DNA from 4 places in the Enterobacter chengduensis genome. Region 4 is predicted to be linked to each of the others. Evidence: predicted binding sites of a transcription regulator. Region 4 holds the regulator's gene; each other region holds the start of a gene.
The links. Region 4 encodes CRP, which controls carbon source genes, mostly activating them, when cyclic AMP is high. Its sites were predicted from a motif close to ATGTGANNNNNNTCACAT; they were not measured.

Region 1 (7,300 bases), 330 kb from region 4:
GCTGGCATCGTCAACGGCGATATCCGGGATGATGTTCGGGTCAATGATGACTTCTTTCACCTGACGCGCGGAGTCGATGATCACCGCGTTGCTGGTCATCTCCGCCGCCGTGCCTGCGGTGGTGTTGATCGCCACCAGCGGCACGCCCGCGTTTTTGACCTTCCCGACGCCGGAATAATCGGTGGACGGGCCGGGGTTGGCGGTGAGGATTTTTATCGCCTTGGCGGTATCAATCGGGCTGCCGCCGCCAAAGGCGATGACGTAATCACACTCCGCGTCCCGGTAGGCTGAAAATCCCTTTTGCACCAGGGCTTCCGTCGGGTTCGGGAAGACCTCATCGAACAGCTGGTACGACATCTGATGGGCGTCCAGCGCGGTAAACACGCTGTCGAGCAGGCCCAGCTTCACCAACTGGCCGTCGGTGACAATCAGCGCTTTTCCCCACTGCTTGCTCGCGACCAGGTTGACCATATCGCCGATTGCGCCCGCGCCGTGCAGGCTGATTTTGGGAAGTGCCAACATAAAGCTCATGATAATTCTCCTTAACTATCGTCTATGGCGTTACACGACTAAATCCAAAGCCGACTGCATCGGGGTGACGCCAAAGCGTTTGCCCAGGGCAATCAGCTCTTCGCGGGTAATGGTCTGCTTCATGCCGCCCATGGAATAGACCTTCACCAGCACTTCAGCTGATTTTTCAGCGGTATCGATCAGGCCGAAAGTTTCATCCAGCGTTGGGCCGCTGCCGAAGACGCCGTGGAACGGCCACAGCACCAGAGAATGCTTTTGCATCTCTTTGGCGGTTGCCTGGCCGATCTCGTCGGTACCGGGCACCATCCACGGCAGAATGCCGACGCCGTCCGGGAACACCACCAGACATTCGGTGCTGCCTTCCCACAGCTTGCGGGTGATGAGATCGGCGTTGTTTTCCAGAACATAGGTCAGGGCAATCAGGTTGGTGGCGTGGCAGTGCATAATCACGCGGTCTTTGCCATGGGTCGCCTTGATGCGCTGGCAGTGCGAGAGGAAGTGCGCCGGCAGTTCAGAGGTGGGCACCGCGTCATCGGTCAGACCCCACAGAATGTGGTAGCCCGCGCCGTCGCTGTCTACTTTTACCACGCCGAGGTTGGCCTGAGGATTAAGCTGGACGTTACGGAAGAACTTGCCGGAACCGGTGACGATAAACGGTGTGTTGGCGAGCAGCGGCATCGGCTGGCTCAGCGCAATATAGCGCGGCTGCTGGTAGAAGTCGGCGGCGAACGGCTCGATGTCCGCATCGTCCAGGCGCAGCGTCAGGTTGCCGCCGTTGCGCTCGTCCCAGCCCTTCAGCCAGGCGTCGGAAGTGGCTTTGATCATGCCCTGGACGAACCAGGAGGTGGTGATGGTCTGCATAGTTATTTTTCCAGTTATCGCGGTGAGGTTGAACCCCTCACCCTAACCCTCTCCCCAGAGGGGAGAGGGGATGGTTTGCTCCCTCTCCCCTTTGGGGAGAGGGCAGGGGTGAGGGGGCAGTTACCCGCGCTTACTCAACACGTCTCTCTCATACGCCCGCACGTTGTCCAGCCACTGGCTGCCCGCAGGCACGTCGTTGCGCAGGCAGTACATCTCCCACACCGCCTGCCACGGCAGGGATTTCTGCTCTTCCAGCAGCGCCAGACGCGCGGTGTAGTCGCCGTTAGCCTCCAGCTGTTTCAGCGCGGCGACAGGCTCCAGCAGGGCGCGCAGCAGGGCTTTCTTCATGTTGCGGGTACCGATGACCCACGCCGCGATGCGGTTGATGGAGGCATCGAAGAAATCGAGGCCAATGTGTACGCGGTCAAACAGGTCGTGACGGATGATTTCGCTGGCAATTGCCTGGGTTTCGTCGTCCAGCAGCACTACGTGGTCGCTGTCCCAGCGCACCGGACGGCTAACGTGCAGCAGCAGGCGCGGCACGTAGAGCATGGCGGCGGAAATTTTGTCGGAGATCACCTCCGTCGGGTGGAAGTGCCCGGCATCCAGACACAGGGCGGTCTGGCGGCTGGTGGCGTACCCCATGTAGAACTCGTTCGAACCGACGGTGTAGCTCTCGGCGCCAATGCCGAACAGCTTGCTCTCCACGGCGTCGATGTGATGCGCCGGGTCCAGCTTCTCGCTGATGGCGTCATCCAGCGCGGCCAGCAGGCGCTGGCGCGGGGCCAGACGGTCAACGGTGACGTCCTTCATGCCGTCCGGGATCCAGATGTTCATCACTGACGGCGTGCCGAGCTGTTCGCCGAACCAGGCGGAAACGCGGCGGCTGGCCTTGACGTGGTCGATCCAGAACTGACGGATTTCATCGTTGGCGTGGGCAAGGGTAAACCCGTCGGCGCTCAACGGATGCGAGAAGCAGGAGGGGTTAAAATCCAGTCCCAGCCGGTGGGATTTCGCCCATTCAACCCAGTGCTTAAAATGTTCCGGTTTGATTTCGTTACGCGCGACCGGCTCGTCGGATTCGAGATAAATCGCGTGCAGGTTCAGGCGCTTGGGTCCTGGGATCAGGCTCAGCGCCTGCTCCAGATCGGCGCGCAATTCGCTCGCGTTACGCGCTTTACCCGGATAGTTACCGGTTGCCTGAATGCCACCCGTCAGAGAACCGCCTGGGTTTTCGAAGCCGGCGACGTCATCGCCCTGCCAGCAGTGCATAGAGACGGGCAGACGGTCGAGCTGGCGCAGCGCCTCTTCGACATCCACGCCGACGGCGGCGAAACGCTGTTTAGCCAGGTCCCAGGCTTGTTCAAGTTGAGTGGTCATGCGCAAAGCTCCTTAGTCAGTCGGTTTTGCTGAAACTGCGCCCGGTAGCGGGCAATTTCATGTCGGGGATCGGGTGCGAAGGTGGTCAGACGGGTATTCGCGGCCACCACCGAACGGAAATCGTCAACGCTGGAGAGTTCGTCCAGGGCCATCAGCTGAATGCCAATATTGCCGAGCGTGGAGGCCTCAACGGGTCCCGCTATCACGGTGATGCCGCAGGCGTCGGCACAAAGCTGGTTAAGCAACCGGTTCTGGCTGCCGCCGCCCACGATGTGCAGCTGGCTGAAGGGTTTTCCACGCAGCTCAGCCAGCTCGCTCAGGATGTCGGCATAGAGCAGGGCGAGGCTATCAAAAATGCAGCGCGCCAGCTCGGCAGGCGTGGACGGCACCGGCTGGCCGGCTTCAAAACAGGCGGCCTGGATTTCGGCGCTCATGTGGACGGGATTAATAAAGCGGTCGTCGTTAGGGTTGATCAGGAAGGTGCAGGCCTTCAGCGTGTCGGTTTGTGCGATAAGCGCAGTCAGGTCGGTTATGTTCTGTTCTTTCAACACGCGCTGGAGCAGCCACAGGCCCATGATATTTTTCAGCACGCGGTAGCGCCCTTCGGCACCGCCTTCATTGGTGATGTTTGCTGCGAGAGCGGCGTCGCTGGTGTACGGCGTTTTGCTCTCAAAACCCATCAGTGACCAGGTGCCGGAAGAGAGGTAGGCCGCGTCTTTGCTCGCCAGCGGGGATGCAATGACCGCGCTGGCGGTGTCGTGACTCGCGACGGCAACAACGGGGATTGCGTTCCCCTGCGGGCACATCCACTGACCGATCACATTCCCCGGATGGGTCGGCGTGCCGAACCAGGAAGGTGATGCCCCCGTCCAGGCCAGCAGGCGTTCATCCCAGCTATCCGAGTTGATGTTGACCAGCTGCGTGGTGGTGGCGTTGGTGTATTCCCAGTTCATGTTGCCGGTCAGGCGGTAGCTCAGGTAGTCCGGGATCAGCAGCGCATGGGCCACGTCCGCGACCCACTCCGGCTGTTGCTCGACCAAAGCGCGCAGCTGATAAAGCGTGTTAAACGGCAGGAACTGAATGCCGCTGCGCCCGTAGATGTTGTCTTTGCCAAGCTGGGCGATAGCGTGAGCCATCAGGCCGTCGGTGCGGCTGTCGCGATAGGAAATCGGCAGGCCGACGCGCTCGCCGTGGCTATCGAGCAGCACGTAGTCCACGCCCCAGGTGTCAATGCCAATGCTGTCGATGCGAATGCCGTCGTTGCAGACGTTGTTCAGCCCGGTGCGGATCTCTGCTTCCAGGGCATCAATATCCCAGGTATCAAAACCGTCCTGCTTTTGCAGGCAATTGGCGAAACGGTGCATTTCGCGAAGCGAAAGCGTGCGCACGTCGCCATCCCAGGTGGCGAGCATTACGCGGCCGCTTGATGCGCCTAAATCGACGGCCACACAATGGCGAAAAGTCATGGTCGGGTCCTTTCTTAAGTCATTAGCGGTGAGTGTAAGAAAGGGAAGAAAAAGCTGCCTTTTCGCCACTGACAGGTCAAATCCTGCGCTGGCAAGAAAGCAAAGGTGAACGTGAGGGAGTTCACAGTTTCCAGCCGTGGCGGGGTTTTCAGGCAGTGTGACGCTGACCGCATTTCCCGATCTTTCCGCTGATTTCTTGAAAATCGAACCGCTTTTGCGCGGTTTGCTGCCGGAAATTTAAGGTGAGCATGAAAGGCCTTAATTACTATTTTGAGAACATTTCTCATTAGTGGGGGCCGTTATGACCGTACTGCACAGCGTCGATTTCTTTCCATCGGGAGCGGCTCCGGTCGCGATTGAGCCGCGGCTCCCTCAGGCCGCGTTCCCGGAACATCATCATGATTTTCATGAGATTGTGATCGTTGAGCATGGAACGGGTATTCACGTATTTAACGGCCAGCCGTACACCATCAGCGGCGGTACGGTGTGCTTTGTGCGGGACCACGATCGGCACCTGTATGAACATACCGACAATTTATGTCTGACCAACGTGCTCTATCGTTCCCCGGACGCGTTCCAGTTTCTTTCTGGCTTAGACCAGCTGTTGCCGCAGGAGCAGGACGGGCACTATCCGTCCCACTGGCGGGTAAATCAGTCCATATTGCAGCAGGTGCGCCAGCTGGTAGGTCAGATGGAGCAGAGCGGGGACGGGCAGGAGACGCACGCCATTGCCACGCGTGAGCTGCTGTTTATGCAGCTGCTGGTGCTGCTGCGCCGCAGCAGCCTGGTGGAAGGGCTGGACAATAACGACGCGCGCCTGAACCAGCTAATGGCCTGGCTGGAAGATCATTTTGCCGAAGATGTCTGCTGGGAAACGCTGGCGGACGATTTCTCGCTCTCGTTGCGCACGCTGCATCGCCAGCTCAAGCAGCAGACCGGACTGACGCCGCAGCGCTATCTTAACCGCCTGCGGTTAATCAAGGCGCGTCACCTTTTGCGCCATACGGATGAAAGCGTTACGGATATCGCCTATTGCTGCGGTTTCGGCGACAGTAATCACTTTTCAACGCTTTTTCGCCGCGAGTTTTGCTGGTCGCCGCGTGAAATTCGACAGGGGAAAGACGCGTTGCTTCAGTAACGCGAGGGTAATCACCGTTTTCAGGGCGTAAAAAGACTAATAATGTTCGGTTATTGGCGGTAGAGGTTGTGCTGTGGCTGCTCATTTAGTTCTTCGCAAAGATGTTTTTTTCGCCTCTGCGAGTCAGGCCGTCGCGGTGGCAGACCGCTACCCGCAAAACGTCTTTGCCGAGCATACGCACGAGTTTTGCGAGCTGGTGCTGGTCTGGCGCGGCAACGGCCTGCACGTCCTCAACGATCGACCCTACCGCATCACGCGAGGCGATCTGTTTTACATTCGCGCTGAAGATAAACACGCCTACGCCTCCGTTAACGATCTGGTGCTGCAAAACGTCATTTACTGTCCGGACAGGCTGAGGCTCAACGTGGACTGGGCGGCCTGCATCCCCGGTTTTCTTGATGCCCGAGGCGAAGCGCACTGGCGCTTGAGCGGCAGCGGCATGGCGCAGGTGCGGCAGGTCATTTCCCACCTGGAGCAGGAAAGCCAGAAGAACGACCCCGTCGCAAACCAGATGGCGGAGCTGCTTTTTGCCCAGCTGGTGATGACGCTGAAGCGCCATCGTTACGCTACCGATAATCCTTCCGCCACGGCGCAGGAAGCGCTGCTGGATAAGCTCATTACCACGCTTGCGGGCAGCCTGAACAAAAGCTTCGGGCTGGAGAAATTCTGCGAGCAGGAACAGTGCAGCGAGCGCGCGCTGCGCCAGCAGTTTCGCACCCAGACGGGGATGACGGTAAACCATTACCTGCGCCAGCTGCGCATCTGCCACGCCCAGTATCTGCTGCAGCACACGGAGCTGCTGGTGAGTGAAGTGGCAATGCGCTGCGGTTTTGAGGACAGTAACTACTTTTCGGTCGTGTTTAACCGCGAGGTGGGGATGACGCCGGTTCAGTGGCGTCATCGCAGTCGAAAGGCAGCGTAATCAGTTCGCCATGCCGAGGCCGACGATGTTGGCGGCGATAATAATCACCACGCAGCCCAGGCTCAGCACGCCCACCGGACGGCGTCCGGCGTTGTTCCACTCTTTAAGCACCAGACCCACCAGTCCACCGCACAGCACGTAGAAGCTCATGTGCAGCATCCAGCTCATGTAGTCGTACTGCGCCGGAATGCTGGCGTGGCCCCAGGCATAAAAGAAGAACTGCAGGTACCACATCAGGCCGCCGAGGGCGGAGAGCAACACGTTGGTGATGATAAGCGGTTTCGCCAGCGAGAAGTCGTTTTTTATCGACAGATCCTTCACTTTTGCCAGACGAACAATGCAGAAGCCGAGGTTAACCAGCGCGCCGCCGCCCATAATCACCACGTAGCTGGGTAGGGCAACGTACAGCGGGTCGACGCCCAGCGCCGCGGCCGCTTCGTGCATCGGCTTGGCGGCATTCATGGCGAACGACATCCCCGCCGAGAAGATGCCGCACATTACCGCCAGCAGCAGCCCTTTTTTCAGGTTGAACTCTTCGGCCCTGATGCCCATCTTGCGCTCTTTCAGCTGGCCCGCGCGGGTGACAATACCGACGCCGATCACCGCGACCAGGACGCCCAGCAGCGTCATTCGTCCACCCTGCGTGTTAATCAGCACGTCGACATTACCGTTGAGTATTGGCGTCATTAGGGTGCCGACGATCAGCGTAATGCCAATCGCGATGCCGATGCCCATCGACATACCGAGATAGCGCATGGTGAGGCCGTAGTTGATATTACCGATGCCCCACATCGCGCCAAACAGGAACACCGGCAGCAGGGTAGACGCGTTGAAGGAGGCAAAGTAGCCCCAGAAATCGGGCAGCAGCATGGCGCTGATGGTCCACGGCAAAATCAGCCATGACACGGTACCGCCAACGGACCACATGGTTTCCCATGACCAGCCTTTCACTTTTTTAAACGGGGCATAGAAACAGGCAGCACTGGCGGCGCCTATCAGATG
Region 2 (7,300 bases), 2.3 Mb from region 4:
GTCCGCCCGCTTCTGGCGAAGCGCCTCATCGAACGCCGGGCGATAGTGGCTATCGTTGATCTCATCAAAATGGGGGGCCTGGTAAGGCAGCAGGCTGATGTCAAAAAAGGGATTCGTGGCCGTCATCTTTCACTCCTGAGTACGGGTATCCTCCCAGAGTAGGCCAGGCCGCCATCGCCTGCAACGCCGTCATACAAATGTTGCCTTAACGCACCCTCTGCAGCCGTGCTATGGTAGTACAACACAAAAAGCGTTGAGGAACAGTGAGATGATTATTTTAGTTACCGGGGCAACGGCAGGTTTTGGTGAAAGCATCACGCGTCGCTTCGTCGCCAACGGGCACAAGGTTATTGCGACCGGCCGTCGTCAGGAGCGCCTGCAGGAGCTGAAGGACGAACTGGGTGACAGCATCCTGACCGCGCAGCTGGACGTACGTAACCGCGCGGCCATTGAAGAGATGATTGCCAACCTGCCCGCCGAGTGGCGCGCCATCGACGTGCTGGTCAACAATGCCGGTCTGGCGCTGGGCATGGAGCCTGCGCACAAAGCCAGCGTTGAAGACTGGGAAAACATGATCGACACCAACAACAAGGGGCTGGTCTATATGACCCGTGCGGTGCTGCCGGGCATGGTGGAGCGCAACTGCGGCCACATTATCAATATCGGTTCTACCGCCGGAAGCTGGCCTTACGCGGGCGGTAACGTTTATGGCGCAACCAAGGCGTTTGTGCGTCAGTTCAGCCTTAACCTGCGCACTGACCTGCACGGCACCGCCATTCGCGTCACCGACATCGAGCCGGGCCTGGTGGGCGGCACCGAGTTTTCCAACGTGCGCTTCAAGGGCGATGACGCGAAAGCGGGTAAAACCTACGAAAATGCTAACGCGCTGACGCCGGAAGACGTTACCGAAACGGTCTGGTGGGTCGCGACGCTGCCAAAACACGTCAACATCAACACCGTAGAAATGATGCCAGTCAGCCAGAGTTTTGCCGGACTTAGCGTCCATCGTGGCTAGATCTGCCCTTCCCGGCCTGCGGGCCGGGTCTGTTTCGGCAGCTAAAAGAATGGTAGTATGTTCAGGCTAACTCTCTGAGAAATGACAACTCATGGCCGCTGAATCGCAACTCAATCCTACCCAGCCCGTAAACCAGCAAATTTATCGCATTTTGCGGCGTGATATTGTCCACTGCCTGATCCCACCCGGCACGCCGCTTTCTGAAAAAGAGGTGTCCGTGCGTTTTGACGTTTCCCGTCAGCCGGTGCGCGAAGCGTTTATCAAGCTTGCTGAAAACGGCCTGATCCAAATTCGCCCGCAGCGCGGCAGCTACGTGAACAAAATTTCGCTTTCTCAGGTACGCAACGGGTGTTTCGTTCGCCAGGCCATTGAATGCGCCGTCGCCCGCCGGGCCGCAACGCTTATCAATGACAACCAGTGTTACCTGCTGGAGCAGAACCTCCATCAGCAGCGCATTGCGATTTACCGCAAGCAGCTGAATGATTTCTTCCTGCTTGACGATGAGTTCCACCAGAAGCTGGCGCAAATTGCGGATTGTCAGCTGGCCTGGGACACTATCGAAAACATCAAGGCCACCATTGACCGCGTGCGCTATATGAGCCTCGATCACGTCTCCCCGCCGGAAATGCTGCTTCGACAGCATCACGATATTTTCAGCGCGCTGGAAAAACGCGACCCGGACGGCGTGGAAAAAGCGATGACGCTGCATCTGCAGGAAATTAGCGAATCCGTACAGCTGATTCGTCAGGAAAATAGCGAGTGGTTTAGCGAAGAGTAATATTGCGCCGCCCCCTTTCGGGCGCGGCGATGGGGTTAGCGAACAACCAACACCGGGATCGTGGCGTAGCGCAAAATAGATTCGGCATTTGATCCCAGCAGATGGGTGGAGATGCCCGGATTTTTCGACCCGATGACGATTGCGTCATATTCTCCTTCCTTGCTGAGACTGATAATTTCATCGCGGACGTTGCCAAAGCGAACCAGCGTGTCAATTTTCTCCGGCGAGATATCGAACAGCCTTTTTAACGCGTTCATTTTCTTGCCGGATTCCTCCGTCATATATTCTTCGAACTTTTTAATATCGGCGTTAAATCCGCGCAGCAGGGACCGGCTGCTGGCCGGCAGGATATTGACCAGGGTAATCGAGGCGCCCTCCGCCTTCGCAAGGTTTGCCGCGTGGCGAACCGCTTTGTCGCTCAAATCCATTTCAAACACGTCAACAGGCATCAAAATCTTCTTATACATAAGCCTGACTCCTTATTCCGATGAAAGGGTTATTTCCTGTACCCAGAATGGCACCTGGAATATAAACCAACCCTAAACGCTTCCCTGCTGAAACTATCAGTTAATGAAAATAACGGTCTGCTTTGTAAATTACCGTCCTGAACCGTCAGCACCGGAGGAAATAAAGAAAAAAGTGTGAGTTTGATCAAAAACAAAAACATGCGCCGCGGACAGGCGTATTTATATGCCCCGTGAACGGCAAAACCTGAAATAACGCCGTAACGAACAGGTTAGAGAGGAGAAAATACCATGATGACATACGACCGTAACCGCAATGCAATCACCACCGGCAGCCGCGTCATGATTAGCGGCACGGGTAAAACCGGCGTGATTAAAGCGATACACAGCGACGGGCTGGATGCCGCGCAGGTACGCCGCAGCAAAACGGTTGAAGTGGAAGGATGCGAAGGTAAGTTCGAGCCGATTGAGCTGATTCGCCTTGGTATGCACTAAACGGTGCGCAGACATGCCGCCGCGCACGGCGGCATGTGCTGAATCAGCGTTGAGAAACGTACTGCGCCACGGTCGCTTTCGCGCCCTTTTGCAGCAGCGTCACGTACGCCTTCATGACCGCATCAACAAAGCCTGCTTCACGCGGGAGTTCCTTGCCAAAGATGGCCTCAATGCCGAGCAGCGCCTTGACCCGGCTTTCCCCTTCCGCACTGCCCTTCACCGCCGCCTGGATCACCGCCAGCTGCGGGTCGCTCACGTCAATCGCGTTACCCTGCTCGTCCACGCCGCCGACATAGCGCATCCACCCTGCCACGCCCAGCGCCAGCAGCGGGAACGGCTTCTTGTGCACCATGTGCCAGCGCACGGAATCCAGCATGCGCTGCGGCAGCTTCTGGCTGCCGTCCATCGCGATCTGCCAGGTGCGGTGGCGCAGGGCCGGGTTGCTGTAGCGGGCAATCAGCAGATCGGCATAGCGGCCTAAATCGACGCCCTTCACTTTCAGCGTAGGCGCCTGCTCGTTGAGCATTAGCGCGTGCGCCGCGGCGCGATAGTTCGCATCTTCCATGCAGTCATTAATATGCTGATAACCGGCCAGATAACCGAGATACGCCAGGAAGGAGTGGCTGCCGTTGAGCATGCGCAGCTTCATCTCTTCAAACGGGATGACGTCTGACACCAGTTCGGCACCGGCCTTTTCCCACTCGGGACGCCCCGCCACAAAGCTGTCTTCGATGACCCACTGGCGGAACGGTTCGCAGGCGACTGCCGCCGGGTCGCGCACGCCGGTCAGCTTTTCGATTTTATCCAGCGTGTCGGGCGTCACCGCGGGTACGATGCGATCCACCATGGTTGACGGGAAGGTGACGTTAGCCTCGATCCAGTCCGCCAGCTCGCCGTCTACCGCCCGGGCATAGGAGCAGGTTACGTTGCGCATCACATGGCCGTTCTCCGGCATGTTATCGCAGGACATCACGCTAAACGCCGGCAGACCCGCCGCTTTGCGACGCGCCAGCGCTTCCACCACCACGCCCGGCGCGGATGTTGGCTGGTGCGGGTTTTGCAGGTCGGCGGCGATGAATGGATGATCGAGCATCAGTTGCCCGGTTGCGGGAGAATGGCAGTAGCCTTTTTCGGTGATGGTCAGTGAGACAATCGCCACCTGCGGTTCGCACATCGCGGCCAGCACGCTCTCCAGCCCGTCAACCTGCGCGTGCAGCGCCTTTTTGACCACGCCCACCACGCGGGACGTCCACGCGTCGGCAGACATCTCCGCCACGGTATAGAGGTTATCCTGCGCGTGCAGATCGGCAATCTGCTGTTCGCCGCCAATCAGGTTAACCTCGCAGTAGCCCCAGTCGCTGCCGTGTTCCGCGGCGAGAATGTCGGCATACACGGCCTGATGCGCGCGGTGAAATGCGCCAAAGCCTAAATGAACGATGCGTGCGTTAAGGCTGTTGCGATCGTACTGAGGCAGCGTCGCGTTGGCCTGTAATAAGGTATTTTCCATAATTATGACTCGTTAATTAGAAAGCGGTGGATCGCTGCCGCTTTGGGTAAAGCGGCAGCGCCTGCTGACTACACCAACTAGAATGGCAGTTGGGGTAAAAAATCACTGCCATCAACCATACTGATACTGCCGTTTGAGTTTTTGATTTATATTAACTTTTACGCATGTGGTGTGACATAAAGATAAAGTTGTGTGATAAGTCACGCAGGCTGTAAACCATCAGCGCCGCGTGGAGACCGCGCCGTAACCCACGCTCTCAACGGGTGCGGACTCAGCAGCGTCCTGCGCCGCGCTCAAATCACGGTCGCGCACTTCCGGCATCAGGATCGCCGATAACAGCCCAATCGTGGAATAGGCCACCAGCATGGCAACGATCGGCCACCAGGAGCCGGTCATATTGCAGAAGATCCCCGCCAGTACCGGACCAAAACCCACCGCCACCAGACCGCCTGCCTCTTTGGAAATCGCCATGCGGGTAAAGCGGTTTCGCGAGCCAAACATCTCCGCCATGGTGATATTTTCCAGCGCAAACAGCCCCAGTACGGCAAAATTATGGATAACGATGATGCAGAGCATGATCGTCCCCGGCGCATAGCTCTTATCGACGATGATCGACAGCATCGGATACGCGAGCACAATGGCGGAGATATTGAGGATGATGTACGGCAGACGGCGCCCCACTTTATCGGAAAGCCAGCCCAGCAGCGGGATGGAGATAAACCCGAGAATGGAGCTGATCATCAGCGCATCGGTAGGGATGGCCTTATCGAACAGCAGGGTCTGGACCAGATAGCCGGCAAGGAACGTCTGGATTAAACCCGAGTTGCCCGCCTGACCGAAACGCAGGCCGGTCGCCAGCCAGAAGGATTTGCTTTTCACCATTGAACCCAGCGAGGTGTCCGGCTGTACGGTTTGTGCATCGTTTACTTTCTCAAAGACCGGGCTCTCTTTCAGGTTCATACGCAGCCAGATGGCGAAGATCATCACCACCACGCTGGCGAGGAACGGCACGCGCCAGCCCCAGGCAATCAGCTCTTCACGGTCGAGAGCAAAGAACATCACCGCCCAGATCGCCGTTGCGCTCAGCGTCCCGCAGTTAGTGCCCATCGCCACCAGCGAGGAGATGATGCCGCGTTTTCCTTTCGGCGCGTACTCTGCCAGCATGGTCCCGGCCCCGGAGATCTCCGCCCCGGCGCCCAGGCCCTGAATAATACGCAGCGTCACCAGCAGAACCGGGGCAAAAATCCCGATCTGCGCGTAGGTCGGCAGGACGCCAATCAGCGTGGTGCAGATCCCCATCATGGTGATGGTGATAAACAGCACCTTCTTACGGCCAATGCTGTCGCCCATGCGACCAAAAATAAAGGCACCGACGATACGTGCGATATAGCCTGCGCCGTAGGTTCCCATCGCCAGGATCAGCGCCATCGCGGCCGACTGTTCCGGGAAGAAGATCTCGTGGAAGACCAGAGCGGCCCCCAGCGAGTAAAGCTGAAAGTCCATAAACTCCAGGGCGGTGCCCAGCCAGCCGGAAACGGCGGCTTTCACCAGATCGGAGGTGGTTCTTTGAGGTTGTGCTTGCGTCATAATGGCTATCTCTGAAGGTAAGATGCGTACCACATAGAGCCCGTCTGCGCGGGCTCTTAACCGCGTAATTGATTATTGGCCGAACGTGAGCAGAACCTTGCAGCACTGCCGCTGGTCTTTCTCAAACAGTTCAATGGCGTCCGTAACGTGGTGATAGTCAAAGGTATGGGTGATCAGTTTTTCCGGGTCGATCAGCCCTTTTTTCAGCCAGTCGATGACGACCGGGAATTTGTTGGCATTGAGGCGCGAGGAAAATATCGCCAGCTCTTTGCCGGTGATGCCCTGCTGAACGATCTGGCTCGGCTCGCTGGAGAAGCCCATCAGCACGATGCGCGCCGCCGGAGAGGCCAGGGTTATCGCTTCCTGCAAAATCGACGGATGGCAGGCGGCATCAATGATTAACGTCGGCTTAATGCCCTTTTCGTCCAGCGCGGCCTGCAGAGACTGCTCGCCGTTATTCAGCACCCAGTCCGCGCCGCTGCGCTGGGCCATTTTCAGGCGCTCATCGATGCGGTCAACCACGATAACCTGCTTCACCCGATAGACGCCTTTCAGCGCCTGCACGGTGACCAGCCCCATCGGGCCCGCACCGTAAATCAGCGCGACGTCCTGTTCAGTCGGATTCGCCTGCCCCGTCACGTTGGCGGCGATGGTGAAGGGCTCGATCATAACGGCGTGTTTATCCGGTATCGCATGCGGGATGGGCCAGGCGTTTTTTGCGGGCACGGTCGCGTATTCGCTAAAGCCGCCGTCGCGATGGACGCCCAGCACCACCAGCGAGGTACAGACGTTGGGCTTTCCGACGGAGCACGGGTAGCAGTGCCCGCAGCTGATCACCGGATCAACCGAGACGCGCTGGCCCAGTCGGGCAGCGTCAACGCCCTCGCCCACGGCATCAATCACGCCAAAAAACTCATGGCCAATCACGCGCGGATACTTTGCGAAGGGGTTATGGCCGCGGTAGATGTGGCTGTCCGACCCGCAGATCCCGGCCAGCCTAATCTTGACGCGGACTTCACCTGCGCCCGGCGTCGGGAGTGGCCGTTCCTCAATCACCAGTTCGTTCGGCTGTTGAATCACTACGCTTTTCATCGTTTGCTCCTCGCTTACCAGTTCCACAGCGTGCCGTCTTCAAGACGGGCTACCGGCAGATAGGCCGGATCGTACGGGTATTTCGCCGCCAGCTTTTCATCAAACTCAATGCCCAGCCCCGGCTTGTCGCCCGGATGCATGTAGCCGTTATCAAAGCGCCAGCCGTGCGGGAAGACCTCCAGCATCTGTTCGGAATAGCCCATATATTCCTGCACGCCAAAGTTCGGCACCCACAGGTCGAAATGCAGCGCGGCCGCGTGGCAGACGGGTGAAAGATCCGACGGGCCGTGCGAGCCGGTTCGCACCTGATAGAGCGACGCGAAGTCCGCGATGCGGCGCATCCCGGTGATCCCGCCCGCGTG
Region 3 (7,300 bases), 190 kb from region 4:
TCCAAAGGCCGCCGCGACGTCTTAAAAGACCTGGAAGCGGAACCGCGCACCCTGATTTTCTACGAGTCCACCCACCGACTGCTGGAGAGCCTGGAAGATATGGTGACCGTCTGGGGAGAAGGGCGCTACGTGGTGCTGGCGCGCGAGCTGACCAAAACCTGGGAAACGATTCACGGTGCGCCGGTGGGCGAACTGCTGGCATGGGTAAAGGAAGACGAAAACCGCCGCAAGGGCGAAATGGTGCTGATTGTCGAAGGGCATAAGGCGGAAGAAGACGCGCTGCCTGCCGACGCGCTGCGTACTCTGGCATTGCTACAGGCGGAGCTGCCGCTGAAAAAGGCCGCTGCGCTGGCGGCGGAAATTCACGGCGTGAAGAAGAATGCCCTGTATAAGTACGCGCTGGAGCAGCAGGGGGAGTAAGGCATCCCCTGCCGGTTTTTGCCGGGGGGCGGCTATGCCTTACCCGGCCTATCGATCGTTATGCGTCTTTTAGCCAACGGGTATCGCCTCAACCTGGAAGGTTTGCGGCGTGCCCGACGGGTTATCTAAATGCGGGACAGATTTGGTGAAGGGGACATCACGTCACCGGTGCCGGGTTAAACACCGCCAGCTGGTTATGCAATCCCCACTGGTCGGAGAACGTTTTCTTCCGCCCGCTCGCCACGTCCAGAATGAAGTGGAACAGCTTCCAGCCCACGTCCTCAATGCTCTCTTCCCCGGTGGCGATGGTGCCCGCGTTGATGTCCATTAAGTCATACCAGCGGTTTGCCAGCTCGGTGCGGGTCGCCATTTTGATCACCGGCACCGCCATCAGGCCATACGGCGTGCCGCGTCCGGTGGTAAAGACCTGCACCGTAATGCCGGATGCCACCTGCTGCGTACCGCATACAAAATCGCTGGCCGGCGTTGCTGCGTAGATCAGGCCGCGCGTCGTCGGACGCTGGCCCGGAGAGAGCACTTCAGCAATGGCGCTCTGACCGGATTTGGCAATCGATCCGAGGGCTTTTTCCACCACGTTTGCCAGGCCGCCTTTTTTGTTCCCGGGCGAGGGGTTGGCGCTGCGGTCGGTTTTGCCCATATCGAGATAGTTATCGTACCAGGCCATCTCCTCAAGCAGGCGTTTGCCGACTTCTTCATTGACGGCGCGCGGCGTCAGGAGATGGATGGCGTCACGCACTTCGGTTACCTCGGAGAACATCACCGTGGCGCCGCAGCGCACAAGCAGATCGGACGCATAGCCCACCGCAGGGTTGGCCGTCACGCCGGAGAAGGCATCGCTGCCGCCACACTGGGTGCCGACCACCAGCTCCGAGGCCGGGCACGTTTCACGCTGGCGGCGGTTAAGTTTGTCCAGATGACGCTCCGCCACCTGCAGGATATCGTCGACCATTGAGCGGAAGCCCACGTGGCGTTCATCCTGCAGGCGCACGATGCTGGCCTCGTCTGCCGGGATAGCTTTGACATCTTCCGTGCCCTGCAGCAGGCGCTCAGGCTGCAGTTTTTCGCACCCCAGGCCGATGACCATCACCTCGCCGCCAAAGTTTGGGTTCAGGGCGATATTGTGAATGGTCCGGATCGGCACCACGGCAGCGGGGGCGTTAATCGCTACGCCGCAGCCGTAGAGATGGTTCAGGCCAACTACGCCGTCGACGTTGGGGTATTTCGGCAGCAGATCGCGCTCGATGATTTTCACCACGTAATCCACGACGCCCGCCACGCAGTGCACGCTGGTGGTCATGCCGAGCAGGTTTTTGGTGCCGACGCTGCCGTCCGCGTTGCGGTAGCCTTCGAAGGTATAGCCTTCCAGCGGAGGAAGCGGTTCCGGCACGCGGGTAGCCAGCGGAAGCGTATTCAGCGGCGGCGCTTCCGGCAGCGCAACCAGCGACTCCTCAACCCAGCTCCCCTGCGGTATAGCGCGAACGGCATAGCCGATGACTTCACCGTAACGTACGATTTCGCCGTTAGCAGGGATATCCACCAGGGCGGCTTTATGTCCCTGCGGAATATGCTCGATCAGTTCCAGCCCGTCCGGGAAGCGGGTGCCCGCTTTTAAGCCATTGTCGTTGACAATAATCGCCACGTTATCAGTATCGTGTACTTTTATATAAAACGCCGTCGGCGATGCCTGTCGAATTTCAATGTCGGCCATTGTTCAGTATTCTCCAGCAAAGTGTCTGATATTAAGGTCAGCCAATTTTCTAATGGTAGAAATAAATACGCGGCTTTTCAGAAATAAAGCATGTCAGTACAGGCGATATGAAAATGTGATCGCGATCGCTCCGGAACCCGTAATCCTTGATTCTGTGCATTAGCGCCCAGCATCCAGGGCATATGCAAAAATTTTTATCCAAATGTACCGCAATCCTTGAGCATTCAAACAATGTGCGCGCGTGGATTGCGTCTTATACTGAATGACGATTTTATTACGCCTAAATACGTCAGAAAAATAAATATCATGCTGGCGCGGTGTCTGAATAAATAAAATGATGCTGAAAAGGCTGCGGAATTAAAAAGGTAAATACGATGAGTAACGATATCTTTCCGAATAAATTTAAAGCGGCCCTCGCGGCGCACCAGATTCAGATTGGCTGCTGGTCCGCGCTGGCAAACCCCATCAGCACCGAAGTGCTGGGCCTGGCCGGTTTCGACTGGCTGGTGCTGGACGGCGAACATGCGCCGAACGATATCAGCACCTTTATTCCGCAGCTGATGGCGCTGAAGGGCAGTCCCAGCGCCCCGGTTGTGCGCGTGCCGACTAACGAGCCGGTGATTATTAAGCGCCTGCTGGATATCGGTTTCTACAACTTCCTGATCCCGTTTGTGGAGACGGAAGAAGAGGCGGTGCTGGCCGTTGCCTCAACGCGCTACCCGCCAGAAGGGATCCGCGGCGTCTCCGTTTCGCATCGCGCCAATATGTTTGGCACCGTGCCGGACTACTTCACCCAGTCTAATAGCAACATCACCATTCTGGTTCAGATCGAAAGCCAGCAGGGCGTGGATAACGTCGACGCGATTGCCGCCACAAACGGCGTGGACGGCATCTTTGTCGGACCAAGCGATCTGGCGGCCGCCTTTGGACACCTGGGTAACGCCAGCCACCCTGACGTGCAGCGCGCTATCCAGCACATCTTTGCCCGCGCCAAGGCACACGGTAAACCGTGCGGCATCCTGGCGCCGGTTGAGGCTGACGCCCGTCGCTATCTGGAGTGGGGAGCCACCTTTGTTGCCGTCGGCAGCGATCTTGGGGTGTTCCGCTCAGCGACGCAAAAATTAGCGGACGCTTTTAAAAAATAACCATCATTGAGGAAACAGTTATGACGCTGAAAGTGGGTTTTATTGGCCTGGGGATCATGGGTAAACCAATGAGTAAGAACCTCATCAAAGCGGGTTACTCTCTGGTGGTCTCCGATCACAATTCGCATGCGGTAGCGGAGGTGATGGCGGCGGGCGCTGAAACGGCCACCACCGCGAGAGCCATTGCCGAGCAGTGCGACGTCATCATCACCATGCTGCCAAACTCCCCGCACGTTAAAGAGGTTGCGCTGGGAGAAAACGGCATTATCGACGGCGCCAGGCCGGGCCTGGTGCTGATTGACATGAGCTCTATCGCGCCGCTCGCAAGCCGTGAAATCAGCGAGGCGTTAAAAGCGAAGGGCGTCAATATGCTGGACGCGCCGGTCAGCGGCGGCGAGCCGAAAGCGATCGACGGCACGCTGTCGGTGATGGTCGGCGGTGATAAAGCTATTTTCGATAAATACTATGACCTGATGAAAGCGATGGCAGGCTCCGTGGTGCATACGGGTGAAATTGGCGCGGGCAACGTGACCAAGCTGGCGAACCAGGTCATTGTGGCGCTGAACATCGCCGCGATGTCCGAAGCGCTGACCCTCGCAACCAAAGCGGGCGTCAATCCGGACCTGGTCTATCAGGCCATTCGCGGTGGCCTGGCGGGCAGTACCGTGCTGGATGCCAAAGCGCCGATGGTGATGGATCGTAATTTCAAACCCGGTTTCCGCATCGACCTGCATATTAAAGATCTGGCGAACGCGCTGGATACGTCACACGGCGTGGGCGCGCAGTTGCCGCTGACCGCGGCGGTCATGGAGATGATGCAGGCGCTGCGTGCCGATGGCCTGGGCACGGCCGATCACAGCGCGATTGCGTGCTATTACGAAAAACTGGCGAAGGTGGAAGTGGCGCGTTAATCACGGCTTACCCCTACCTGAGGGTGACAGCGGCGCGCAAACCCTCTATACTGCGCGCCGAAGCTGACCAGACAGTCGCCGCTTCGTCGTCGTCCCTTTCGGGGGAGACGGGCGGAGGGGAGGAAAGTCCGGGCTCCATAGGGCAGGGTGCCAGGTAACGCCTGGGGGGGAAACCCACGACCAGTGCAACAGAGAGCAAACCGCCGATGGCCCGCGCAAGCGGGATCAGGTAAGGGTGAAAGGGTGCGGTAAGAGCGCACCGCGCGGCTGGTAACAGTCCGTGGCACGGTAAACTCCACCCGGAGCAAGGCCAAATAGGGGTTCACATGGTACGGCCCGTACTGAACCCGGGTAGGCTGCTTGAGCCAGTGAGCGATTGCTGGCCTAGATGAATGACTGTCCACGACAGAACCCGGCTTATCGGTCAGCTTCAACTTCTTAAAAAACCCCGCTTCGGCGGGGTTTTTGCTTTGTGGGGATTGTAGGCAGGGTAAGCGCACCGCCACCCGGCAGCGGACAAACGACATCAATTCTCATATTTGCGACATTAAGCACATTCCACTGCTTTTATCCCTTCATCGTCGCTCCTGCATCTGTAGACGATCTCCATCACAAAATTTCACGCTAAAAAACAGATGATTTTTAGTATTGATAATTTGTTAATGTTGTTACTCTAATGATCGCGAAACTTTTCTCGTTTGATATACATATATTGAAATCAAATACATTCCCTCCGTGAATATGTGACCTAATCCACTCTTTTAAGGAAGTCTGAAAATTCACCTCGAAAAAAATTGATAATTTGAAAGAATGTTTCAAACAAATAACGGTTATTTATTGGCCTTTAATTGCCTGAAATATCGTCTTTATTGCTTTTTTAAGGGCGTGGGAATTTATCCGGGTTATCGCCATAAAATAAATTTATTACCGCTATTTTTGTTGATCAATATCAGCGTAGTAGCGTATTTATCATTATGTATACTTTTGATATATAAAGGTTTTAATGGTTTTTTGCTGTGCGGAATAAACGGCCTGGAAGGCAAATTGTGAGTAACAGCACATACCCCTTTAAACATTATTGAGTAGAATCCACCCCGTCATAGGGAAATAAGCGCAGAATATTATGAACACTATTATTCTACCGAAAACACAGCACCTCGTGGTATTTCAGGAAGTCATTAAAAGTGGCTCCATAGGTTCTGCTGCAAGACAACTGGGCCTGACGCAGCCCGCCGTGAGCAAAATCATCAGCGATATTGAATCCTACTTCGGCGTAGAAGTGATGGTGCGGAAAAACACCGGCGTAAAACTCACTGCCGCAGGCCAGGTGCTGCTCTCCTACTCAGAGTCGATTACCCGCGAAATGAAAAACATGGTGAGCGAGATCAACAGCCTGAGTTTCAGCACCGTGATGGATGTCTCCTTTGGCTATCCGTCGCTGATCGGCTTTACCTTCCTGTCCGAAATGATCAAAAAATTCAAGGAAGTGTTCCCGAAAGCGCGCGTATCCATGTATGAAGCCCAGCTCTCCTCTTTCCTGCCGGCCATTCGCGACGGACGTCTGGATTTCGCCATCGGCACGCTGAGCGATGAAATGTTGCTGCAGGATCTGCACGTCGAGCCGCTGTTTGAGTCCGAGTTTGTGCTGGTCGCCAGCAAAACGCGAACGTGCACCGGCCCGACGACGCTGGCATCGCTCACGCACGAGCAGTGGGTGATGCCGCAAACCGATATGGGCTACTACAAAGAACTTCTGACCACTCTGCAAGACAACCACATCAGCATCGAAAACATCGTCCAGACCGATTCCGTCGTCACCATTTATAACCTTGTGCTGAATGCCGATTATCTGACGGTCATTCCCCGCGACATGATTGCCCCGTTCGGTTCTGACCAGTTTATCGTGCTGCCCGTAGAAGATGAATTACCCGTGGCGCGCTATGCCGCCGTGTGGTCTAAAAATTACAGAATTAAAAAATCAGCGTCAGTATTAGTTGAGCTGGCAAAACAGTATTCGTCGATGAATATCGAAAGACGACGATGAATTTATAGAACGCATTTTAAAAATACCCGGAGCTTAGTTTTCTAACGCTCTGATACCCTGACTTTGCCTGAAAAGAATGAATTATTATAACGAGGATATTATGCACATTACTTACGATCTCCCGGTAACTATTGAAGATATTCAGGACGCCAGAAAACGCCTGGCAGGCAAGATATATAAAACCGGCATGCCGCGTTCGAATTATCTCAGCGAGCGCTGTAAGGGCGAAATATTCCTGAAGTTTGAGAACATGCAGCGTACCGGTTCGTTTAAAATTCGCGGCGCGTTTAATAAATTAAGCTCGCTGACCGACGCTGAAAAACGCAAGGGCGTGGTCGCCTGCTCCGCGGGAAACCACGCGCAGGGGGTCTCGCTCTCCTGCGCCATGCTCGGCATCGACGGCAAAGTGGTGATGCCGATGGGCGCGCCAAAATCCAAGGTGGCCGCGACGCGCGACTACTCGGCGGAAGTGGTGCTGCACGGCGAGAACTTCAACGACACCATCGCCAAAGTGAGCGAAATCGTCGAGATGGAAGGGCGTATTTTTATTCCGCCTTACGACGATGCCAAAGTGATCGCCGGGCAGGGCACCATCGGCCTGGAAATTCTCGAAGATTTATACGACGTGGATAACGTCATTGTCCCTATCGGCGGCGGCGGATTAATTGCCGGCATTGCGACGGCGATTAAATCGATCAACCCGACCATCAATATTATCGGCGTACAGTCTGAAAACGTGCACGGAATGGCCGCTTCCTGGCAGGCCGGAGAAATAACTAACCATCGCATTACCGGCACGTTAGCCGACGGCTGCGACGTTTCTCGTCCGGGGAAATTAACCTTCGAAATCGTTCGTGAACTGGTCGATGACATTGTGCTGGTGAGCGAAGACGATATTCGCAACAGCATGATCGCGCTTATTCAGCGAAATAAAGTGGTGACGGAAGGCGCAGGCGCGCTGGCGTGTGCCGCGTTGTTAAGCGGCAAGCTCGATCACTATATTCAGGGCCGCAAGACCGTCTGCATTATTTCCGGCGGCAATATCGATCTC
Region 4 (7,300 bases):
GCAACGACGAGATTGAGCTCGCCGATATCGAGACGCTGGCGCCGCAGAAAATCGTGATTTCACCCGGCCCCTGCACGCCGTCAGAATCGGGCGTGTCTCTGGAGGTTATCCGCCACTATGCCGGCAAGCTGCCCATTCTGGGCGTCTGCCTGGGCCATCAGGCCATCGCCCAGGCGTTTGGCGCCACCATCGTGCGTGCCGCAAAAGTGATGCACGGAAAAACCTCGCCGGTCACGCATACCGGCACCGGGGTGTTCACGGGGCTCAATAATCCGTTAACCGTGACGCGCTACCACTCCCTGGTCATTGACCCGCCGACGCTGCCCGCCTGCTTTGAGGTGACCGCCTGGAGCGATACCCAGGAGATCATGGGGATTCGCCACCGCGAGTGGGACCTCGAAGGCGTGCAGTTCCACCCGGAAAGCATCCTCAGCGAGCAGGGGCATGACCTGCTGGCTAATTTCCTCCATCGCTGAATATCTGTTGCCTTGCTGTGATTTTTTATTCATATTTTGTGATTATATTTTCACAAGCACTGTGACATAAAATGGATGGGCATGACATGGCAACTGAACAACCAGCAATTACCCGCGCAACATTCGATGAAGTGATCCTGCCGATTTATGCACCGGCTGAGTTTATCCCGGTTAAGGGGAAAGGCAGCCGCGTCTGGGATCAGCAGGGTAAAGAGTATGTGGATTTCGCGGGCGGCATTGCGGTCACGGCGCTGGGTCATTGTCATCCCGCGCTGGTTGAGGCGCTGAAAACCCAGGGCGAAACCCTGTGGCACACCAGCAACGTGTTCACCAACGAGCCGGCGCTGCGTCTGGGCCGCAAGATCATTGATGCGACCTTTGCCGAGCGCGTGCTGTTTATGAACTCCGGCACCGAAGCCAACGAAACCGCCTTTAAGCTGGCGCGCTACTACGCCACAACCCGCCACAGCCCGTACAAAACCAAAATCATCGCCTTCCACAACGCCTTCCACGGACGCTCCTTCTTTACCGTCTCCGTTGGCGGCCAGCCGAAGTATTCCGACGGCTTTGGCCCGAAACCGGCCGACATCGTTCACGTGCCGTTTAACGATCTGCACGCGGTGAAAGCGGTGATGGACGACCACACCTGCGCGGTAGTCGTTGAGCCGATCCAGGGTGAGGGCGGCGTGACGGCGGCCACCCCGGAATTCCTGCAGGGGCTGCGCGCGCTGTGCGATGAGCATCAGGCGCTGCTGGTCTTTGATGAGGTACAGTGTGGAATGGGGCGTACCGGGGAACTGTTTGCCTATATGCACTACGGCGTGACGCCGGATATTCTGACCAGCGCCAAAGCCCTCGGCGGCGGTTTCCCGGTGAGCGCGGTCCTGACGACCCAGGAGATCGCCTCCGCGTTCCACGTTGGCTCCCACGGCTCCACCTACGGCGGTAACCCGCTGGCGAGCGCCGTGGCGGGTGCCGCGTTCGACATTATCAACACCCCAGAGGTGCTGAACGGCGTTAGCGCGAAGCGCGAGCTGTTTGTGAAACACCTGCAGAAGATTGACGAGCAGTACGACGTGTTCAGCGAAATTCGTGGCATGGGTCTGCTGATCGGTGCCCAGCTGAAGCCGCAGTACAAGGGCCGCGCGCGCGACTTCCTGCACGCCGCCGCGCGCGAAGGGGTAATGGTGCTGAATGCGGGGCCGGACGTGATGCGCTTCGCGCCGTCGCTGGTGGTGGAAGATAAGGATATTGAAGACGGGCTCACCCGCTTTGCCGCGGCGGTCGGGAAGATCGTTAAAGGCTAATACTCGGTTCGTTTTAACCGTCGCGTTAACCAAATGCCGTGATGCGGGCGCTGACGCCATGCCACCGACGAAATGGTGTGCATGGTGTTCAGATGCCCCAGCACGCGCTGCAAATGCTGCTCCAGCGTGCTCATCGGCCCGTGGGTCAGCGTCTCAGGCGCTTCCAGAATGTTCGAATCCCCCGACTCACCCGGCGCGTCATACTCCAGACGCTGCTGACACCGCTGCAGGGCAATTTCACACGACTGCAAATAGCGCTGCGCCAGATCCGGCGTCAGCATCGTGTGCTCGCGCGCCAGCGTGGTCATGGCGTTAATGTGCTCGACGATAAACTGGCTGTGCGTGACCCAAAGCTTCATGTCTGCCAGATAGTGCGCGTTAAAGCCCGGCTCCTGCATCGCCTGGTTGAGGGAGTTAAACAGCGCGTTGTGCGCCTGATTAACTTTCATCCGCTGATACGCCAGCGGGGAGGGCTGCGGGTCGTCGCTCAGGATCAGACGAATGGCCTGCTGGTCAGCCTCCAGCGCGTCGTGGGCGTTCTGGCGCAGCAGCCCGCTTTGCCACTGAGGCCAGAGCCAGACCATACCGCCGAAGGCAATCAGACAGCCGATCAGGGTATCAATCAGGCGGGCAACGATAAACTGTTCGCCGTTGAGCGTGAGCAGCTGAAGGGTATACACCGCCGTCACCGTAAAGCCCACCATCGCCCAGCCGTAGTTTTTGCGGATAATCAGGTAGCTTACCAGGGTGACCGCCAGCATCCCCGCCAGGGTATAGCCTTCCGGCACGTGAAAGTGCAGCGTTACGCCCGCAATAATCAGCCCTGCCATGGTGCCGCCAGCCCGGTGCAGAATACGCACCCGCGTGGCGCCGTAGCCGTTCTGGGTGACAAACAGCACGGTCATTAAGATCCAGTAGGGTTTCGGCAGATGCAGCGCCATGCCCATCAGGCTGGCGATGCTCAGCATGACGCTAATCCGTGCGGCGTTACGCAGAGCGGACGACTTAAGGGACAGGTAGCTTTTGAGCGCGGGCAATAGCGGAAGCCGTTTCTGCTTATCCGCCATCAGGTCGCGGGGATACAGCGGGCGCTGGGTGCGCAGCACGCGGGCGATGCGGCTGAAGTGCCAGGCGGCAAACTGGCCGACCGGGTTATCCGGATGCTGACGGGCAATTTTCTCCAGCGCGCCGAGCTGTTTTTCCATGTTAAAGCGCGTGGGGTAGCGGTGATAGAGAATATCGTCCGCCAGCACCCGCAGGCGCGCGGAAACGGTCTGCGCGTTCCAGCGGATGACCGCTTCGGCGTGGCTGCGCTCGACCAGCTTTTGCACCTCCTGCGGATGGTGCAGGCTTACCGAGATATGCTCCTGCAGATCCAGCCCCACCTGGAAGGTGCGCAGCAGCCGTTTATATTCGTGGTTCTTGTTGGCGGCGAGCATATGCAGCTGCTGATAGCACTGGCTTATCAGATCCACCACCTTCTGCTGGCGCGCCAGCAGCGGCGGTAAGGATTTGTCCGGATCGGTATGCTGGGTCAGCAGGGTGTATTTGGCTTCGCAGTACTCCGCCAGTTGCACGTAGAGCAGGCTCAGCGATTCGCGCAGCGGCTGTTCCCGCCACAGCCAGAACCAGAACCAGTTAAATACCCCGTACCACAGCGTGCCGAGCGCGTAGATCAGCAGCGGCTCCCACACCGGCATATTCCCGGCGAGGCTCAGGGTGAAGATGGCCGCAATCAGCGACGCGGGAAGCAGGCGCGCGTGCAGCGAACTGATTTCTGCCGTGACGCCCAGCGTCATCGCCAGCACGGTCAGGATCAGCGGCAGCGGGATATCCCGGGCTAGCAGGAGCTGCACCGCAAGGCTACAGCCCGCAAACAGGCCGCCACCGATAATCAGGCGTTTGAAAAAGCGCTTATGCGGCGTGTCCAGACCGGCGATGTTGCAGCAGGCGGGCACGAGGGAAAACAGCAGGCCCTGCTGAAGATGTCCAAGGATCAGGCCTATGGCCACAGGAAGACACAACACCAGCGTTTGCCGCAGTGCGTAGTTAACTTCCGGGTGATAGATCAGCCTGCGCCACATGGGGAGTAGAGACAAAAACGGCGTGACACCTTGCGATGGCACGCCGCTTAAGCGGAATTAACGCGTTCCGTAGACCACGATGGTTTTACCGTGGGCGGAGATCAGGTTCTGATCTTCGAGCATTTTCAGAATACGACCCACTGTTTCACGGGAGCAACCGACGATCTGACCAATTTCCTGACGGGTAATTTTAATTTGCATGCCGTCCGGGTGGGTCATGGCGTCTGGCTGTTTCGCCAGGTTCAACAGGGTTTGTGCGATACGACCCGTCACGTCCAGGAAGGCGAGGTTACCCACTTTCTCTGAGGTGACCTGCAGACGGCGCGCCATCTGGGAAGAAAGACGCATCAGGATGTCCGGGTTGACCTGGATCAGCTGACGGAACTTCTTGTAAGAAATTTCAGCCACTTCACATGCTGTCTTTGCACGAACCCAGGCGCTACGTTCCTGGCCCTCTTCAAACAGGCCCAGTTCACCGATGAAATCGCCCTGGTTCAGATAAGAAAGGATCATCTCTTTCCCTTCTTCATCTTTGATCAGCACTGCCACCGAGCCTTTAACGATGTAATACAACGTTTCCGCTTTTTCACCCTGGTGAATCAGCGTGCTCTTTGATGGGTACTTATGAATGTGGCAATGAGACAAGAACCATTCGAGAGTCGGGTCTGTTTGCGGTTTGCCAAGCACCATGCGCTGTTATCCTCTGTTATAAGCTGTCACCAGAGTCATCAGATGCATCCGGACTCTGGGGTTGCAATCGAATTCTTACCCATACCCTGGGAAGTCGGCTACCGTAACGTTTCGCAGCCAGTAAAGTTTGATGTCCTCTGCATACATGTGTAACGTCAATGTATTACTGTAGCATCCAGAGTGTTTTAGCATAGCTTTCGCCGCGTGTCTCCTGGTGTCTCGCTTCAGCATGATGCAGGTCGCCTTCCATTGCGAGAAATGTAACGCACGCGTAATCTGTCACCAAAAATGCAACGTTGGAGTTTAAGAATATGCAAGCGCGCGTGAAATGGGTTGAAGGTTTAACGTTCCTGGGCGAGTCCGCGTCGGGGCACCAGATTTTGATGGACGGTAACTCCGGCGATAAAGCGCCAAGCCCGATGGAAATGGTGCTGATGGCGGCAGGGGGATGCAGCGCGATTGACGTGGTGTCGATTCTGCAAAAAGGCCGTCATGACGTAACGGATTGTGAGGTCAAACTCACGTCAGAACGTCGCGAAGAGGCGCCACGCCTGTTCACCCACATTAACCTGCACTTTGTGGTGACCGGTAAAGCACTGAAGGACGCGGCGGTTTCCCGTGCGGTTGACCTGTCTGCGGAGAAGTACTGCTCTGTGGCGTTAATGCTGGAGAAAGCGGTAAACATCACCCATTCGTATGAGGTGATCGAGGCTTAATTATTGGGGCATCGTGCGTGTTGATGCCCTCACCCTAACCCTCTCCCACAGGGAGAGGGAACATGCTCACGCGATCTGCTTCCCTTCCATCAACCGCTCCACCAGCGGCGTCATGATGAGCTCCATCGCCAGCCCCATTTTTCCGCCCGGCACCACCAACGTATTCATGTGAGAAATAAATGAGCCCTGCAGCATCGCCAGCAGCCAGGGGTAATCAATGCCTTCGAGATTGCGGAAGTGGATCACCACAAAGCTCTCGTCCAGCGAGGGGATGCTTTTGGCGGCAAACGGGTTGGAGGTGTCCACCGTCGGCACGCGCTGGAAGTTGATGTGGGTGCGGGAGAACTGCGGCGTAAGGTAGTTGATGTAATCTTCCATGGAGCGCACCACCGAGTCCATCACCGCCTCTCGCGAATGGCCGCGCTCGCTCATGTCGCGCGTCAGCTTCTGGATCCACTCCAGGTTCACGATAGGCACCACGCCAACCAGCAGGTCCACGTGGCGCGCCACGTCGTGCTGAGGGGTGACCACGCCGCCGTGCAACCCTTCATAAAACAGCACGTCGGTGGGTTCCGGCAGCGGCTGCCAGGGAGTAAAGGTGCCCGGTACCTGATTCCAGGGAACGGCTTCATCATAGGTATGCAGATACTTGCGTGACTGCCCTTTGCCGCTCTGACCGTACTCGATGAAGGTTTGTTCCAGCAGGCCGAAGTCATTGGCTTCCGGGCCGAAGTAGCTGATGTGTTTACCCAGATCGCGCGCCTTCCGGATGGCCATGTCCATCTCCGGACGCGTGTAGCGGTGAAAGCTGTCGCCTTCGACCTCCGCCGCACGGAGATTCAGCTGGGCGAAAATCTTGCGAAAGGCGAGGCTGGTGGTGGTGGTTCCCGCACCGCTCGACCCCGTAACGGCAATAACCGGATGTCTGGCAGACATAGCAACTCCCTGACTGAAAAAGTGGAAGATCAGCCGTGAAACGCGTTGCGGGGCATGATATTCACCGTCTCATGCAGTTCTGACCACACCAGCACCACGTCGCCGCTTTTCAGCTGGCGCTTAACATCGTTGACCTTTTGCTCAAGCGAGCGTTCCTGTTCACCATAATCGGTGCCTTCGCGTAATACAAAGCTTTCAATCAGATTATCGAGCGTTTCGGGAGCCAGATCCTGCCAGGGAATAATCATTTTGCACCATCCAGATAAGGAGTTAGCCAGTCAGGAATACGCGTCTCAAGCCACATTTTCGGGCGGCGCAGCGTCCCGCCGATAAACCCGACGTGGCCGCCGTGCTCGGTCAGCTGATACTGAACGTTGTCGGGCAGGAATTCCTGAGCGGGGATCGAGTGATGATCCATAAACGGGTCGTCTTTGGCGTGAATGATCAGCGTCGGCTGGGCGATCTTGCTGAGCAGCGGCATGGCGCTGCACTGGCGATAATAATCAATCGCATCGGCGAAGCCGTGGATTTTCGCGGTGATCAGATCGTCGAACTCGCGAATGCGGCGCACCTTTTTCAGCTGGCGCAGGCTGACCGGCAGGGTATCCGGGTAGGCCTTCAGCTTACGCGCCGCGTTGGCCTTCAGCAGGTTGAGCAGGTAGCGCTGATAGACGCGGGAAAACCCTTTTTCCATATGGTAGCTGCACTGCTCCAGCATAAACGGCGCGGAGACAATAACGGCGGCATCCAGCGGGACGCTTTCGCCCTCTTTGGCCAGCAGACAGGCCAGCATATTGCCGCCCAGCGAATAGCCCACGGCCGCCGTTGGCACCGTGCCGTAATTTTCCCGCAGCCAGTGCAAAAACCAGGTTCCGTCTTCGGTTTCACCCGAGTGATAGATACGCTTCTGACGATTTGGCTCGCCGCTGCAGCCGCGAAAATGCATCACCACGCCGAGCCAGCCGCGCGCTTTTGCCGCTTCAACTAAGCCGTGCGCATACGGGCTGTGCAGGCTGCCTTCCAGACCGTGAAAGACCACCAGCCGCGGCTTGTGGCGCGCCTGCTCCGGTGATTCGCTCCAGGCGAGATCC

Region 1: a site for CRP is predicted at 4,394-4,411, ahead of rhaS (HTH-type transcriptional activator RhaS). Genes of this name have one in related genera too.
Region 2: a site for CRP is predicted at 2,433-2,450, ahead of ydfZ (putative selenium delivery protein YdfZ). Genes of this name have one in related genera too.
Region 3: a site for CRP is predicted at 2,263-2,280, ahead of garD (galactarate dehydratase). Genes of this name have one in related genera too.

Annotation. Positions count from the first base shown of each region.
Region 1 covers NZ_CP043318.1:4,985,100-4,992,399, reverse strand. The annotation lists gene fucO (lactaldehyde reductase) at 1-531, opposite strand, end outside; gene rhaD (rhamnulose-1-phosphate aldolase) at 562-1,392, opposite strand; gene rhaA (L-rhamnose isomerase) at 1,513-2,772, opposite strand; gene rhaB (rhamnulokinase) at 2,769-4,238, opposite strand; gene rhaS (HTH-type transcriptional activator RhaS) at 4,540-5,376, shown strand; gene rhaR (HTH-type transcriptional activator RhaR) at 5,450-6,298, shown strand; gene rhaT (L-rhamnose/proton symporter RhaT) at 6,299-7,300, opposite strand, start outside.
Region 2 covers NZ_CP043318.1:2,356,540-2,363,839, reverse strand. The annotation lists gene dcp (peptidyl-dipeptidase Dcp) at 1-126, opposite strand, end outside; gene ydfG (bifunctional NADP-dependent 3-hydroxy acid dehydrogenase/3-hydroxypropionate dehydrogenase YdfG) at 269-1,015, shown strand; gene FY206_RS11640 (GntR family transcriptional regulator) at 1,107-1,793, shown strand; gene FY206_RS11635 (universal stress protein) at 1,829-2,260, opposite strand; gene ydfZ (putative selenium delivery protein YdfZ) at 2,549-2,752, shown strand; gene FY206_RS11625 (mannitol dehydrogenase family protein) at 2,796-4,259, opposite strand; gene FY206_RS11620 (MFS transporter) at 4,479-5,846, opposite strand; gene FY206_RS11615 (Zn-dependent oxidoreductase) at 5,919-6,938, opposite strand; gene rspA (starvation-sensing protein RspA) at 6,953-7,300, opposite strand, start outside.
Region 3 covers NZ_CP043318.1:4,463,129-4,470,428, reverse strand. The annotation lists gene rsmI (16S rRNA (cytidine(1402)-2'-O)-methyltransferase) at 1-420, shown strand, start outside; gene garD (galactarate dehydratase) at 578-2,149, opposite strand; gene garL (2-dehydro-3-deoxyglucarate aldolase) at 2,524-3,294, shown strand; gene garR (2-hydroxy-3-oxopropionate reductase) at 3,315-4,205, shown strand; RNA gene rnpB (RNase P RNA component class A) at 4,265-4,641, shown strand; gene tdcA (transcriptional regulator TdcA) at 5,329-6,249, shown strand; gene tdcB (bifunctional threonine ammonia-lyase/L-serine ammonia-lyase TdcB) at 6,350-7,300, shown strand, end outside.
Region 4 covers NZ_CP043318.1:4,656,399-4,663,698, reverse strand. The annotation lists gene pabA (aminodeoxychorismate synthase component 2) at 1-476, shown strand, start outside; gene argD (bifunctional acetylornithine/succinyldiaminopimelate transaminase) at 563-1,783, shown strand; gene FY206_RS22660 (YccS/YhfK family putative transporter) at 1,780-3,867, opposite strand; gene crp (cAMP-activated global transcriptional regulator CRP) at 3,925-4,557, opposite strand; gene FY206_RS22650 (OsmC family protein) at 4,869-5,273, shown strand; gene FY206_RS22645 (phosphoribulokinase) at 5,340-6,209, opposite strand; gene FY206_RS22640 (YheU family protein) at 6,239-6,457, opposite strand; gene FY206_RS22635 (hydrolase) at 6,454-7,300, opposite strand, start outside.